Regions from separate parts of the Serratia sp. EC4 genome, predicted to be linked through region 1. Evidence: predicted binding sites of a transcription regulator. Region 1 holds the regulator's gene; the other holds the start of a gene.
The links. The regulator PurR, encoded in region 1, represses purine synthesis genes. The targets are predictions, from matches to a motif close to CANGCAAACGTTTGCNTG.
Positions count from the first base shown of each region.

Region 2: a site for PurR is predicted at 1,884-1,901, ahead of tusA (sulfurtransferase TusA). Genes of this name have one in related genera too.

Region 1 is NZ_JBNIDE010000003.1:29,009-33,420, reverse strand. Features, by position in the region: gene punC (purine nucleoside transporter PunC) at 1-501, opposite strand, end outside; gene punR (DNA-binding transcriptional activator PunR) at 625-1,581, shown strand; gene purR (HTH-type transcriptional repressor PurR) at 1,569-2,594, opposite strand; gene cydH (cytochrome bd-I oxidase subunit CydH) at 2,919-3,008, shown strand; gene sodB (superoxide dismutase [Fe]) at 3,075-3,653, opposite strand; gene ACP39K_RS10210 (C40 family peptidase) at 3,853-4,412, opposite strand, start outside.
Region 2 is NZ_JBNIDE010000013.1:3,946-8,357, reverse strand. Features, by position in the region: gene ACP39K_RS22895 (zinc/cadmium/mercury/lead-transporting ATPase) at 1-1,470, shown strand, start outside; gene tusA (sulfurtransferase TusA) at 1,551-1,796, opposite strand; gene ACP39K_RS22885 (7-cyano-7-deazaguanine/7-aminomethyl-7-deazaguanine transporter) at 2,017-2,676, shown strand; gene ACP39K_RS22880 (GNAT family N-acetyltransferase) at 2,718-3,152, shown strand; gene ACP39K_RS22875 (DcrB family lipoprotein) at 3,233-3,796, shown strand; gene glpC (anaerobic glycerol-3-phosphate dehydrogenase subunit GlpC) at 3,830-4,412, opposite strand, start outside.

The DNA.
Region 1 (4,412 bases):
CAACAGCACGGCGAAGATCGCGCGCCAACTGGCGTGGTTCAGCAGCCAGGCGCCAAGCAGCGGCGCCAACGCCGGCGACAGCGCCACCAGCGGCATGATGGTGGCGAATACGCGGTTGGCCTGGCCTTCGCGATAGCGGTCGACCACCAGCGCTTGCCAGATGGCGGCGGCGGAACAGACGCCGACGGCCTGAATAAAGCGCAGTATCCAGAGCTGCACGGCATTTTCCACCCACAGCATGCCCAGGCAGCCGAGCGCGAACAGCGACAGGCCAATCAATAATACCGGTTTGCGGCCCAGTCGGTCGGAGAGCGGCCCCCACAGCAACTGCGCGAAGGCGAAGCCGGCCAGAAAGATGCTCAGGCTGGCGCTGACCGCGCCGGCGGAAATTTGCAGTTCCTCCCGCATGGCGCCGAAGGCGGGCAGGTACATATCGGTCGCCAGATAACCCAGCATGCTCAGGCCGGCGAGGTAGAACATAAAACCAAAGGAGTTTCGCATGGTATTTCTCGTTAATATTTTAGTGTCGCAGGTTTTTAGCGCCGGCCAGTGTATCCGGCTGGATCTCTGCTTGTGAAACGGTAATATTTGCAAAGTGCTGTTAAAAAAATTGAAGGCAAAGCGATGTGGTCTGAATATTCTCTTGAAGTTGTTGACGCGGTGGCGCGCACCGGCAGTTTCAGCGCGGCGGCGCAGGAGCTGCACCGGGTACCGTCGGCGGTGAGCTATACCGTGCGGCAACTGGAACAATGGCTGGCGGTGCCGCTGTTTGAGCGGCGTCACCGTGATGTGGAGTTGACGCCGGCCGGCGCGCTGTTTATCAAGGATGCGCGAGTTGTTATCAAAAAAATGCTCGACACCCGCCGCCACTGTCAACAGGTGGCCAACGGGTGGCGCGGCCAGCTGAATATCGCAGTCGACATCATCGTCAAACCGCAGCGCAGCCGCCAGCTGGTGCTGGATTTCTACCGCCATTTCCCCGACGTTGAACTGATGCTGCAACCCGAGGTGTTCAACGGCGTGTGGGATGCGTTGGTGGACGGCAGGGTGGACATGGCGATCGGCGCCACGCGCGCGGTGCCGGTCGGCGGCGGCTTCGCTTTCCGCGACATGGGGGATATGAACTGGCTGTGCGTAGTCAGCCCACAGCATCCGTTGGCGCAGCTGGCAGGGCCATTGAATGACGATCGGTTGAGGCCATACCCTGCGCTTTGTCTGGAAGACACCTCGCGCAATCTGCCCAAGCGCGTCACCTGGACGCTGGATAACCAGCGGCGGCTGGTGGTGCCGGACTGGACCTCGGCGCTCGACTGTTTGTGCGCCGGATTGTGCGTCGGCATGATGCCGGCGCATCTGGCGCTGCCGCGGGTGCAGCGCGGTGAGCTGAAGGCGTTGCAGTTGCAGCAGCCGTTTCCCGCCAGCCCCTGCTGCCTGACCTGGCAACAGGATAAACCGTCACCGGCGATGAGCTGGCTGCTGGCGTACTTGGGCGATGGCGAGACGCTGAATCAGGAGTGGCTGAGTGAGGCGGCACCGGAAGCCGCGCAGGCCTCCGGCAGGGAAGATGATCAGCGGCGGTAGTCGATGAACGGACCATCGGCGACCGAACGGCGTTCGACCAGCTTCGGATGCACTTCGATCACCTGCGATTCTTCGCGTTTGCTGATGATGCGATCCAGCAGCATGGTGAAGGCCATTTCTCCCAGGCGTTCTTTCGGCTGGTGAATGGTGGTCAGCGCAGGGGTGAAGTAGCGGGCGTTGCGCACGTTGTCATAGCCGATCACGGAAATATCCTGCGGCACTCGCAGCCCCAGCTCGTCAGCGGCGCAGATGGCGCCCATCGCCATGATGTCGCCGCCGCAAAATACCGCGGTCGGCCGCTGTTTTTGCGACAGGATTTGGTGCATCGCCTTGTAGCCGGACTCCGGCTCGAAGTCACCCTGGACGATCCACTCTTCGCGAATGTCGATATGCGCTTCCTGCAGCGCCTTCATAAAGCCCTGATGACGGCCGCCGCCGGTGTTGCGCGACAGCTGGCCCGGGATGGCGCCGATATCGCGGTGGCCGCGCTCGATCAGGTAACGGCCGGCCAGATAGCCGCCTTCGAACGCGTTATCGATGATGGTGTCGGTGAAGTCGCCGCGCGCGGCGCCCCAGTCCATCACCACCATCGGGATATTACGGTAGTCCTCCAGCATGCCCAGCAGTTGATCCGGGTATTCGGAACACATGACCAGCAGGCCGTCGACGCGCTTTTGCGCCAGCATCGCCAGGTAGGCGCGCTGCTTGTCCAGATTGTTGTGCGAGTTGCACAGGATCAGGGTGTAACCTTTGCTGTAGCAGCTGTTTTCCACCGCCTCGATCACTTCGGCAAAATAGGGCGCTTCGCTCGAGGTGGCCAGCAGGCCGATCGACTTGGTGTGATTGACTTTCAGGCTGCGCGCCACGGCGCTCGGCGAGTAGTGCAGCTCTTTGATGGCGGCCCACACGGCCGCTTTGGTCTCTTCGGCGACGAAACGAGTCTTATTGATGACGTGCGAAACGGTGGTGGTGGAAACGCCCGCGCGTTTGGCCACATCTTTAATCGTTGCCATGTAAGGAATGACTCCTGAACTCACATGTTTACAGCATGTAAGTGTGATGTTAATCGTTTGCCTACGTAGATCCTTCTCCAGAGAAGCGAAAACTGAGTTTTTAGTGTGTTGAAGTCTTCAGCGCTTAATCAGGAGGGGCATGGATGCCGGTACGCAGTTGTGAACTGCGAATTTTGTCGCATATTGAACAAAAGTGGAAGAGGTAATCGAGATTATAAACCGGGAAATGATAACAAGATTTTATCGGCGAACTGTGGGAAAATGATTTGACGTACTAATTGTGCGCCTTTTATCCTTAGGAAAGCCCATTTTAAAGGAGTTGTCATGGATACCGATCTGAAGATGTCTCTGTTCACTACCGTCGGCGCGTTGGCGATGATCATCGCTTTCAGCTTTGTCGCCGCGTTGAACTGATCTCCCGCCGGTTTTAAAAAAGGCGCAGCCTCTGGCTGCGCCTCGTTACTTAGGCAAGGCCTGCGTTTACGCCAGGTTTTCCGCCGCAAATGTCCAGTTGACCAACGCCCAGAAGTTTTCCAGGTATTTTGGACGCGCATTGCGGTAATCGATGTAATACGCGTGTTCCCACACGTCAACGGTCAGCAGCGGTTTATCTTCACCGGTCAGCGGAGTTGCCGCGTTGGAGGTGTTGACGATCGCCAGCGCGCCGTCCGGTTTTTTCACCAGCCAGGTCCAGCCGGCGCCGAAGTTTTTCACGGCGGCATCGGTGAACTGTTCTTTGAACGCAGCGAAAGAGCCGAAGGATTTGACGATCGCGGCCGCCAGTTCGCCCTGCGGTTCACCGCCGCCCTGTGGCGACAGGCAGTGCCAGTAGAAGGTGTGGTTCCACACCTGCGCAGCGTTGTTGAACACGCCGCCGTTGGAGGTCTTGATGATCTCTTCGAGCGATTTGCCCTCGAACTCGCTGCCTTTCACCAGGTTGTTCAGGTTAACTACGTAGGTATTGTGGTGTTTGCCGTAGTGGTATTCCAGGGTCTCGGCGGAGATGTGCGGCTCGAGCGCGTTTTTCTCATACGGTAATGCAGGTAATTCAAACGACATTGCTTCCTCCTTTACAGCGCCACTTTTTTCCCGCCGAGGCGGGAGCCAGATGGGCCGTTTTTTATTGTGGTCATTCAATCTTAACAATTTTCATCATAAAAAACAGGAGGAAAAGCGAGAAATGCGCGAGGGAGAGTGCGATGGGCGATAGCTTGAGCAGGCGGTTGCGACCGGGGCCGCAACCGCGCAGAACAGGGAATTAACGGATGGTTTTCGGCGTCACTACGCGGCGTGCGCCGATGTAGTGGTTCTGCCAATAGTCGTTGTCGAGCTGGCTGATGCGGATCTCTTCGCCGGTGCGCGGCGACTGGATGAATTTGCCGTTGCCGAGATAGACGCCGACATGATCCGCCACGCCGCGGTTGTTGATGCGGAAGAACACCAAATCGCCGCTTTCCAGTTCGCTTTTCTTGATCGGCGCCGCGTCGCGCAGATGATACATTTCGTTGGCGGTGCGCGGCATCTTGATTTTCACCACGTCTTTATAGGCGTAATAGATGAGGCCGCTGCAGTCGAAGCCGGTGCGCGGCGAGCTGCCGCCCCAGCGGTAAGGTTTGCCCATCTGATCCATCAGCTTGGCCATCGCGGTCTGCTTGGCGTGCTGGTAACGCTTTTTGTGCGCCGGGCTGAGTTTCAACGGTTTTTCATCACGCGCCAGCTTGGCGATAGCCATGCCGGCGTCGCGGTGGCGGCCGTAGCCTTTTTTATAGCCCTTTTTCGGCGGGGTGACTTTAATCTTGGCGATTTTCTGCGCTTTGG
Region 2 (4,412 bases), on a different contig from region 1:
CGCGTGCCGGTCGCCAGCCTGCGCCCCGGCGACGTGATTGAAATCGCGCCCGGCGGGCGCCTGCCGGCCGACGCCGAGCTGCTCAATCCGTTCGCCAGCTTTGACGAAAGCGCCCTGACCGGCGAATCGGTGCCGGTCGAGCGCCAACAGGGTGAGAAAGTGGCCGCCGGCAGCCTGTCCGTCGATCAGGCGGCGCAGATGAAGGTGATTTCCGAGCCCGGCAAAAATGCCATCGACCGCATTTTGCAGCTGATTGAAGAGGCCGAAGAGCGCCGCGCGCCGATCGAACGCTTCCTCGATCGCTTCAGCCGCTACTACACCCCGGCCATTATGCTGCTGGCGGTCGCGGTGATCCTGGTACCGCCGCTGCTGTTCTCACAGCCGTGGGAGACCTGGATCTATCGCGGCCTGACGCTGCTGCTGATCGGCTGTCCATGCGCGCTGGTGATCTCGACGCCGGCGGCCATCACATCTGGGCTGGCGGCCGCCACGCGGCGCGGCGCGCTGATTAAAGGCGGCGCGGCGCTGGAGCAACTGGGCCAGATTCAAACCATCGCCTTCGATAAGACCGGCACCCTGACCGAAGGCAAGCCGACGGTCACCGACGTGCTGCCTATCGGCGCGCTGACCGAACAACGGCTGTTGCAGCTTGCCGCCGCGGTGGAAGCCGGTTCACATCACCCGCTGGCGCAGGCGATCATCAACCGCGCCGCCGCAAGCGGGGCTGAGTTGCCGCTGGCGCAGGCGCGCCGCGCGCTGGCCGGCGTCGGCGTGGAAGGGATCGTGGACGGCAAGACCGTGTTGATCAGTGCGCCGGGCAAGCTGGCGCCGGGCCTGCTCGACGCCCAATGGCAGAGCCAGGTAGACAAGCTGGAAAACGCCGGTAAAACGGCGGTGGTGGTGCTGGAAGACGGCGCGCCCATCGGTTTGCTGGCGCTGCGCGATACGCTGCGCGGCGACGCCAGGCAGGCGATAGCCGAACTGAACGCGCTGGGCATTCGCGGCGTGATGCTGACCGGCGACAACCCGCGCGCCGCCGCGGCGATCGCCGGCGAGCTGGGCCTCGACTATCGCGCCGGTCTGCTGCCGGAAGATAAGGTCAGCGCGGTCACCGAACTGAGCGAACTGCGCCCGACGGCGATGATCGGCGACGGCATCAACGACGCCCCGGCGATGAAAGCCTCCAGCATCGGCATCGCCATGGGCAGCGGCACCGACGTGGCATTGGAAACCGCCGACGCCGCCCTGACCCACAACCGACTGGTGGGCGTCGCGGAAATGATCCGCATCTCGCGCGCCACCCACGCCAATATCCGGCAAAACATCACCATCGCGCTGGGGTTGAAAGGGGTCTTCCTGATCACCAGCCTGCTGGGGCTGACCGGGCTGTGGCTGGCGGTGCTGGCCGACTCCGGCGCCACCGCGCTGGTCACCGCCAACGCGCTGCGGCTATTGAGAAAACGCAGCTAAGTTCGGAAACAAACACGGGCGCGGCATACCGCGCCCGTTGTCATTTGGGGGAGAGAACTTTTAACTCGGCCGCGCCGCCGTTAGACGCCTTTACGCAGCAGATAACGGTATGGCGCCTGCTCGGTCTCCTGCGCCACCAGCGTGTGCTCCATAAAGCGGCAGAACCCCGGGATATCGCGGGTGGTGGCCGGATCGTCGGCGATAATCAGCAGCGTTTCGCCGTTGTCCATATGGCGCACGGTTTTGCGCACCATCATCACCGGTTCCGGGCAACGCAGCCCCAGCGCGTCGAGCGTCTGGTCTGCCTGGGCAAATAAGTCAGTCATGCAATTTTTCTCGTTCAAAAACGATCGGCGAACGCTCGCCGCATCTCATTAGCGCCTAGTTTACGCCGGTAGTTTTTCTGCGCAAGATGCGTTAACGTTTGCGTTAAATTTAACCATTGCATTGGTTGCGCAAACGCGTATCATGCCGCCGCGCAGCGTTTTTTGCTGTTTTGACAAGACACACTGGGTTCCCTCACCCCACTGCTAAAAAGGCTACAACATGTATTCGTTTACCGCACAGCAGCGCTTCACCGCGTTGGTCTGGCTTTCGCTGTTTCATATCGCCATCATTACCTCCAGCAACTACCTGGTGCAGCTGCCGATCACCGTTTTCGGCTTCCATACCACCTGGGGCGCCTTTACCTTCCCGTTTATCTTCCTGGCGACCGATCTGACCGTACGCATTTTCGGCGCGCCGCTGGCGCGACGCATTATCCTGGCGGTGATGGTGCCGGCGCTGTTCATCTCTTATGTGATCTCCACCGTCACCTATCAGGGAGAATGGCAGGGCTTCGCGGCGCTGAGCAGTTTTAACCTGTTCGTGGCGCGCATCGCCGTCGCCAGCTTTATGGCCTATGTGCTCGGCCAGATCCTCGACGTACACGTCTTCAACCGCCTGCGCCAACGCAGCGCCTGGTGGGTGGCGCCGGCGGCGGCGATGTTCCTCGGCAACATCAGCGATACGCTGGCGTTCTTCTTCATCGCCTTTTATAAGAGCAGCGATCCCTTCATGGCCAACAACTGGGTGGAGATCGCGCTGGTGGATTACAGCTTCAAGGTGATGATCTGCCTGCTGTTCTTCCTGCCGATGTACGGCGTGTTGCTGAACATGCTGCTCAAACGCATCGCGGCGCGCAGCGGCGGCCTGCAGCCGGGCTGAGTCGTGCTATTCTGGGCGGCCCTATCCTTTGGAGGCCGCTCATGACCCCAATCGTCCGCACCGCCACGCTCGAAGACATCCACCGCCTTTACCAACGCATCCCCGAATTCGGCGGCCTGCACAGCCTGGCCGATCTGCAGCGGCGCATCGGCGCCGCCCCCGCCAGCCTGTTGATCGCCGAGATAGCCGGACAGCCGGCCGGTTTCAAACTCGGTTATCAACGGCAGGAAACGGTGTTTTACAGCTGGCTGGGCGGCGTGCTGCCGGCATTTCGTCGCCACGGCGTGGCGCAGGCCTTATTGGCTGAACAGGAACGCTGGGCTCGGGCGCAGGGCTATCGCCAACTGACGGTCAAAACCCGTAACCGGTTCCGCGCCATGCTGACGATGCTGATCGCCCACCACTATCAGATTGTTCAGCTGGAAAAGAAAGGCGAAGTGGCTGATTATCGGCTATTACTGGAAAAAAACTTGTGACAACATCTGCCTTGCATTTCAACCTGGAATAGGTTGCGATACGACAGTGAATCCCTACCGGAAAGGAAGAAGGAAGCCCGATGCGTAAAGTAGCGAAATTGATGGGTATCAGCCTGCTGGCGCTTGGCCTCGCGGCCTGCGACGGCGAAACCAAAGACACCAAGGCAGCGCCAGACGGCGCGGCGGCCAGCGCGCCGGCCGGGCAGCAGGTGAGCCTGCTGGACGGTAAACTGGCGTTCACCCTGCCGGTCGGCATGGCGGATCAGAGCGGCAAGCTGGGCAACCAGGCCAACAACATGCATGTTTACGCAGACAGCACCGGCCAGCGCGCGGTGATCGTCATCTTGGGCGACAAGACCGCCGACAGCCTGGAGACTCTGGCCAAACGCCTGGAGAATACCCAGCGCGCGCGTGACGCCAACCTGCAGGTGATCACCAACAAGGCGCTCGACGTCAACGGCGTGCCGCTGCGTCAGCTGGACAGCATCATCACCAGCGGCGGTGAAAAGGCTTATTCTTCCGTCCTGATCGGTTCGCTGAACAACAACATGCTGACCATCCAGGTAACGCTGCCGGCAGACAATCAGCAGCAGGCACAGACTGAAGCCGAAGGCATCATCTCTACCCTGAAGCTGAAGCAGTAATCCCGCAGGGGCCGGCCTGCCGGCCCTTTCGTTTTATGCCAACGCCTGCGCCAGCAGGGTAATCGGATGTTCGCAGCGTTTGCTGGTGGACATTTCGATCTGCCATTTGCAGGTCTCGCAGTCGGTCACCACCAGATCCACCCCGCTCTCTTCTATCTGCCGGAACAGCGGCGCGCCGATGCCTTGCGACGTGGCGTAGTTCTCCGATTTGAACCCGTAGGTGCCGGCGATGCCGCAGCACTGCGAATCCAGCACCACCAGCTCCAGCCCCGGTATCTGCCGCAGCAGCTCCAGGGTGTAGGCGGTCCAGCCCATCTTCTCCATATGGCAAGGCGTGTGATACGCCACCCGCAGCGGCGTGCGTTTCAGCGGCAGGCGGCGCCCCTGATTGATCAGGCGATAGAGATAGCGCGTCGCCAGCTCCACCCGATCGCGCACCGGGGTAGTGTCTACGTCCAGCAAGTGGGGGTATTCGTCGCGCAGGGTGAAGGTGCAGCTCGATGAAGTGGCCACCACCGGAATGCCGCGCTCCAGCACCGTTTCATGCAGCGACTCGGCGTTAACCCTGGCCTGCTTTTTGGCCTGCTCAATAAACCCGTTGGCGATCAGCGGCACG